Linked DNA regions of Occallatibacter riparius. The main gene of each other region encodes a partner of the protein of the gene in region 2 in a complex. Links are inferred from orthologs where the notes say so. Each region holds a gene or a part of one and is shown on either strand. Other genes may lie near its edges.

Region 1 (3,097 bases), 130 kb from region 2 along the record:
GCCCCTTCCAGTGCCGCCGATCTGCGTGGAGCGCAACAAGCCTTTTGCAATCGCGCAAAATCTGCCTGCATCGCTTTCTGCTCGCGGAGAACGGTCAACGTCTCGGTCAGCAACTTCGCGGCGCCTTCGTGGTTAGGAGACACAATGCGGTAGTGCATCCACTTGCCCTCACGCCGCGCTTCCACGATTCCGGCCTTGCGCAGGTAGGCCAGATGCCGCGAGATCTTGGGCTGCCCCTGGCCCAGAATCTCGACAAAGTAGCACACGCAGACTTCCCGCCCGTTCATCAGATTGAGCAGCCGCAGCCGGGTTTGGTCAGACAGCGCCGCAAAAAACAACGCCAGATCGTAGGTCTTCGGGGAACGTTCCACGCTCTCATGATATACGCATTGACAAATATGTCCAGCGGTAATACATTTGCTTTAACGAATACGAGGAGTCATCATGGCATCTTCTACTACGGACGTTCGGGACCAGGTGAAGGAAAAGTACGGCAGTGCGGCGCGAGCCGTCGCGCAATCCGGCAGCGTGCAGGCCTGCTGCGATCCGGGTCTGCGCTGCTGCGATCCCTTTACAACAAATTTGTACAGTACCGATCAGAAGGGCCAGATTCCAGCAAAGGCCGTGCTGGCTTCGCTCGGCTGCGGCAATCCCACAGCACTGGCGGAGTTGCGCGAAGGAGAAGTCGTCCTCGACCTCGGCTCCGGCGGCGGAATCGATGTGCTGCTCTCGGCGCAGCGCGTCGGACCCACCGGTAAGGCGTACGGCCTCGACATGACCGACGACATGCTTGCCCTCGCGCGTGAAAACCAGCGGCAGGCCGGCGTGGCCAACGTCGAATTTCTCCGCGGCGAAATCGAGAACATCCCGCTCCCCGACAACGCAGTCGATGTGATCATTTCCAACTGCGTAATCAATCTTTCCGCCGACAAAGATCGCGTGCTGCGCGAAGCCATGCGCGTGCTCAAGCCCGGTGGCCGCTTCGCCGTGTCCGATGTGGTGGTTCGCGGAGACGTGCCGGAAGAAGTTCGCAAGAGCATGCTGCTGTGGGTGGGCTGCATCGCCGGCGCGCTTGAGGAGAACGATTATCTCTCCAGGCTCCGCAACGCCGGCTTTGAGAACGTATCCATGGAGCCTACGCGCGAATACAACGTCGAAGATGCGCGGCAGTTCCTCACCGACGCCGGAGTCGACGTGGACGCAATCGCGCCGCAGGTGAACAACAAGTTCTTCAGTGGATTCATCCGTGCGACCAAGCCGAAGGCACCGTGCTGCGCACCCGGTTGCTGCGATGTCGTCGCGATCGGAGGCAAGGCTTAGCATGGCGGAACACTACAACGTACTGTTTCTCTGCACCGGCAACTCGGCGCGTTCCATCATGGCCGAGGCGCTCCTCAACCACAAAGGCAAAGGACGCTTCACCGCCTACAGCGCCGGCAGTCATCCTTCGGGCCAGCCGCGACCCGAAGCCCTCAAGCAGATTGAGTCCTGCGGCATGCCCACCGAAGGGCTCCGCTCGAAGTCATGGGACGAGTTCGCCGCGCCGGATGCTCCGAAGCTGGACTTTGTGTTCACCGTCTGCGACAACGCAGCCAATGAGCAGTGCCCCTACTGGCCAGGGCAGCCCATGACGGCGCATTGGGGAATTGCGGATCCTGCCGCGGTGAAGGGAACGCCGGAGGAGATCGCCCGAGCCTTCCGTGACGCGTTCACGATCCTCGATCGCAGAATCGGACTATTCCTCTCCCTCCCCTTATCCACGCTTGAGAACATGGCCATCAAGCGCGAGATCGATCAGATCGGCCGGTCGTAAGGTGCCCGCGTGAAAAAGAGTCGTCTGTCTTTTCTAGACCGCTATCTGACCGCCTGGATTTTCGCAGCCATGGCAGTCGGAGTCCTTCTGGGCTGGCTGGCCCCGGGCGTCGTGCCATTCTTGAATCGCTTCAGTGTGGGTACCACGTCGATTCCCATTGCAGCGGGATTGATCCTCATGATGTATCCGCCCTTCACGCGCGTGCGCTATGAAGAACTGCACGAGGTCTTTCGCAACAAGCGCGTGCTTACGCTTTCTCTTGCTCAGAACTGGGTCATCGGCCCTGTGCTCATGTTTGCGCTCGCCATCATATTCCTGCGCGGATATCCCGAGTACATGGCCGGGCTGATCATGATCGGTCTCGCCCGCTGCATCGCCATGGTGATCGTGTGGAACGAACTCGCTAAGGGAGACACGCAATACGCCGCTGGACTGGTCGCCTTCAATTCGCTGTTCCAGGTCTTCTTTTACAGCGTCTACTCCTGGGTCTTCATCACCGTCCTGCCCGGTTGGTTCGGCCTGAAGGGCGCCGTGGTCAACATCTCCATCGGAGAAATTGCACGCAGCGTCTTTGTGTACCTCGGTATTCCGTTTCTCGCGGGGTTCATCACGCGCACGGTGCTGGTGAAAGCGAAAGGCCGCGAGTGGTACGACCGCAGCTTTGTTCCGCGCGTAGCACCGCTGACATTGGTTGCGCTCCTGTTCACCATCGTGGTGATGTTCTCGCTCAAGGGCAGCTACATCGTCCGGCTTCCGCTCGACGTGCTGCGAATTGCCGTTCCGCTTCTCATCTACTTCGTTGTCATGTTCTTGGTGTCATTTTGGATGGGCCGCAAACTCGGTGCGGACTATTCCAAGACGACCACCCTCTCGTTCACCGCGGCTTCGAACAACTTCGAATTGGCGATCGCGGTGGCCGTGTCCGTGTTCGGAATCAGCTCCGGTGCCGCCTTTGCCGCAGTCATCGGTCCTCTGGTTGAGGTCCCCGTCATGATCGCGCTGGTCAACCTGGCTCTCTACTTTCAGCGTAGATACTTCAATGACCCGCAGCCCGCGTCCGTGACCGGAACCTGCACCGTCCGGAACTCCTGAGTGCATGCCCGGGAAGGGAAGGGTTAAACTCCGCTTCGCACCAGGGGCTGATTTCAATCAGCCCTCCAGGCGCGATTAGGACCCGGGCTTTAGCCCCCCAGGGATGCCTAAATCACGCCAGATACCCAACCTCCCACACACCGTGTCATCCCCCGACAGTCCGCGCCGTTCTCTTCAGCGGCGAGACGGGCC
Region 2 (3,294 bases):
TTTCTTCGACACGGCGGAGGTGTACGGACCTTTCGCGAATGAAGAACTGGTCGGCGAAGCACTGGAACCGTACAAGGGGAAGGTCGCTATCGCCACCAAGTTCGGATTCAATCTGAACCCGGACGGAAGCCCGGGATGGCAAGGGCTCAACAGCCGTCCCGAACGCATTCGCCGGGTCGCGGAGAATTCGCTGAAGCGGCTGCGCGTGGATGTGATCGAGCTGTTTTATCAGCATCGCGTCGATCCCGATGTGCCCATTGAAGATGTCGCCGGTACGGTGAAGGACTTGATTACGGAAGGCAAGGTGAAGCACTTCGGCATGTCGGAAGCGGGTGCGCAGACCGTGCGCCGCGCCCATGCAGTGCAGCCCGTGACGACTGTGCAGAACGAGTACTCTCTGTGGTTCCGGCGGCCCGAAGAGGAACTGATTCCTATGCTGGAGGAACTCGGCATCGGTCTCGTGCCGTACAGCCCGCTCGGCAAAGGCTTCCTCACTGGAAAGATGGACGCGTCTACCGAACTCGGCAGCGACGACTTCCGCAGCCGGCTGCCGCGGTTCCAGGCCGAAGCCCGCAAGAATAACCAGGCAGTGGTTGACCTGCTGGCGCGCATTGGCAGCGAGAAAGGCGCAACTCCCGCGCAGATCGCACTGGCCTGGCTTCTGGCGCAGAAGCCGTGGATCGTTCCGATTCCCGGAACGACCAAGCTGCACCGGCTCGAGGAAAATATCGGAGCAGTGAACATCGAGCTCACGCCCGAAGACCTGCGTGAAATCGACGAAGCTGCCGCGAAAATCAAGATCCAGGGCGAACGTTATCCAGAAGCGCTTGAGAAGATGACTGGCCTGTAAAAGACGGCCGCCACGAACCGCATAGGAGACGATCCATGGAGATCAAACCCGCAGGCACGCAGCCCTCCGGCAAAGGGCCAGCCGACTGGTTCACCGGCACGGTCCGGATCGATCCGCTCTTCACGGCACCTGAGCCAGCGCGTGCGGCTGGCGCCAGCGTCACCTTTGAGCCCGGCGCGCGCACGGCGTGGCACACGCATCCACTCGGCCAGACACTCATCGTCACCGCCGGCTGCGGCCACGCGCAGAAATGGGGCGAACCCATCCAGGAGATCCATCCTGGCGACGTCGTCTGGTTCGCGCCCGGCGAGAAGCACTGGCACGGTGCCGCTCCCACCACCTCCGTGACCCACATCGCTATTCAAGAGAAGCTCGATGGCAAAATGGTCGACTGGCTGGAGCACGTAACCGACGAGCAGTACGAGCCCGCCTAAGGCCCGCCTGACACCCATCAGAGCCTAGACGCAGCAAAGCCCGGCAGCGGCCGGGCTTTACGCTTCGCCTGGATTCAGACTTATCCGACGGGGCTTATCCGATGATCTTCTGGACCTTCTCTTCGATCACGTCCTGTCCAACGTAGCCCACGATCTGGTCGGCGACCTTGCCGCCCTTGAAGAACAGCAGCGCGGGGATGCCGCGAATGCCGTATCGCGAAGGCGTGGCGCCGTTCTGGTCCACGTTCACCTTGGTCACCTTCAGCTTGCCCGCGTAGGTCTCCGCCACCTTGTCGACGGCGGGCGCAATCATCTTGCAGGGCCCGCACCAGCCCGCCCAGAAATCCACCAGAACCGGCTGCTCGCTCTTCAACACTTCCTGATCAAAGCTCGCATCCGTCACTTCCAAAACGCCCACTCCAGCCATGCTCCTCCTTGCTGATACTGCACCGGTTCAGTGTAACCCTGCAGCCTGCTCTTATGGGATGCCGCAGCCTGTTGGAAAGTCGCACCGGCGTGGCGGAGCGTGGACACTGCCAGGTTCCAAAATTAAAGCGCCCGGATTCCATCAGGAATCACGGGCGCTAGAGCAGCCCTCCCCCAGAACTGCCCACGAACGAGACTTTAAGTTTTCTGAACTAGAAAAACAAGCAATCTTAGGTAATCTTTTGAGTAATCACCTATGGGGTATTTGCATTTTGGATACTACTGAATCCGCGCTCTTTAACCGAACTTCATACAGCAATCCGCCAGCGAAGTTGCTCAGAGCCGCGATGCTTCGGGGCTGAAAACTCAAGCATGTACGCCGGTCTCGACCACCGTTCCCTGAGATTCAAACCTGCACAAAAGCAATTCAGGCCGCTGAATCTCCTGCATAGCATCGAAGATGACGCGGAAAGCCCCTGCGACACTGCGCTCGCCATTCACGATGGCCAGTACTGCCGGCCCGGCGCCGCTCAGCGCAACTCCCAGAATGCCTTCCTGCCCGGCCAAAGGCAGCAACTTTGGTAACTGCGGGCAGATCGCAGAGCGGTACGGCTGATGCACCCGGTCCGTCATTGCGGCTTTCAGCAGCTCTCCCCTGCCCTGCGCAAAGGCGAGGCCGAGCATGGCCACACCCTGCAGATTGATCACCACGTCGGTGCGCGCATAGATGGCCGGAAGCACCGCACGCGCCTTGCTGGTGGCCAGTGGCTCAGTGGGCAACACTACTATCGCGCGCCAGTCCTCCGGCGGAGTCACCCGAGCAACGTGAACTTCCCCGCCCTGCGTGCCCGAAGCGACGAATCCGCCCAGCCAGCAGGCAGCGGCATTGTCAGGATGGCCCTCGAGCTCGGACGCCTCAGCCAGAACGCGGTCACTGGACCAGCCCAGGCTACCGAAGTGATTCGCCAGCACAATCGCGGCGAGGCGCCCGGCTGCCGAAGAGCCGCAGCCCATGCCGAGCGGGATCTCGTTTTCCATTCGGATGGCCAGGGGCGTCGCTGGCCTGCCCTCGCGCTCCAACAGGGTGCGATAGAGTTCGATGACTAGGTTGTCCTCGAGCGCCCCGCAGCGTTCCGCATCGCGGCCCGTGGCGGCGATCGAGAACGCCGCCGCAGGCTCTGCCTCCACCGTCAGGTGAAAGTCCAGCGCCACCGCGGCCGTGTCGAACCCCGGCCCTAGATTCGCCGAGGTCGCCGGCAGCCGTACCCGGATCCTGTCGGCGGTCTGGCTCATGCCGGCACGTCCTTCATGGCGGCCAGCACTGCGCTCGGGGTCGCATCCACCACGCGCGCGTTGCGCCGCAAGCCGTCAATCACAGCTTCGTGCCCTGCAGCCTCTTCGGGCCGCAGGAGCGTTCCGCGATGGAAGTCGATGGTGTAATCGGCATCCTTCAGCGTGTGCCCGGTGAGCAGAAGCACGACCGAGTCGCCGTTGGCCACCGATCCCTGCGCGCGCAGCTTTTTGAGGCCAGCGAGAGTGACGGCCGAAGCCGGCTCGCAGCCAATGCCTTCCAGGCCGATCTCG

The links.
Region 1: the proteins of trxA (region 2) and MOP44_RS21455 are in contact, whole or in part, in an NMR structure (PDB 2IPA), measured with the Bacillus subtilis proteins. The link is inferred for Occallatibacter riparius from one-to-one orthologs.

Annotation. Positions count from the first base shown.
Region 1 is NZ_CP093313.1:5,256,019-5,259,115, reverse strand. Bases 286-3,067 are described here. They hold MOP44_RS21455 (arsenate reductase ArsC), read left to right. Parts: upstream 286-1,321; coding sequence 1,322-1,813; downstream 1,814-3,067. Other genes in these bases: arsB (ACR3 family arsenite efflux transporter), read left to right, coding at 1,823-2,905; MOP44_RS21460 (arsenite methyltransferase), read left to right, coding at 445-1,320; MOP44_RS21465 (ArsR/SmtB family transcription factor), read right to left, coding at 286-371. Also shown: more of MOP44_RS21465, read right to left, coding at 1-285. UniProt on the Bacillus subtilis protein: Catalyzes the reduction of arsenate [As(V)] to arsenite [As(III)]. In vitro, can dephosphorylate para-nitrophenyl phosphate (pNPP).
Region 2 is NZ_CP093313.1:5,124,462-5,127,755, reverse strand. What follows is about bases 46-3,024. They hold trxA (thioredoxin), read right to left. Parts: upstream 1,712-3,024; coding sequence 1,379-1,711; downstream 46-1,378. Other genes in these bases: thrC (threonine synthase), read right to left, coding at 3,000-3,024; thrB (homoserine kinase), read right to left, coding at 2,077-3,003; MOP44_RS20885 ((R)-mandelonitrile lyase), read left to right, coding at 886-1,284; MOP44_RS20890 (aldo/keto reductase), read left to right, coding at 46-850. Outside these bases: more of MOP44_RS20890, read left to right, coding at 1-45; more of thrC, read right to left, coding at 3,025-3,294. UniProt on the Bacillus subtilis protein: Participates in various redox reactions through the reversible oxidation of its active center dithiol to a disulfide and catalyzes dithiol-disulfide exchange reactions.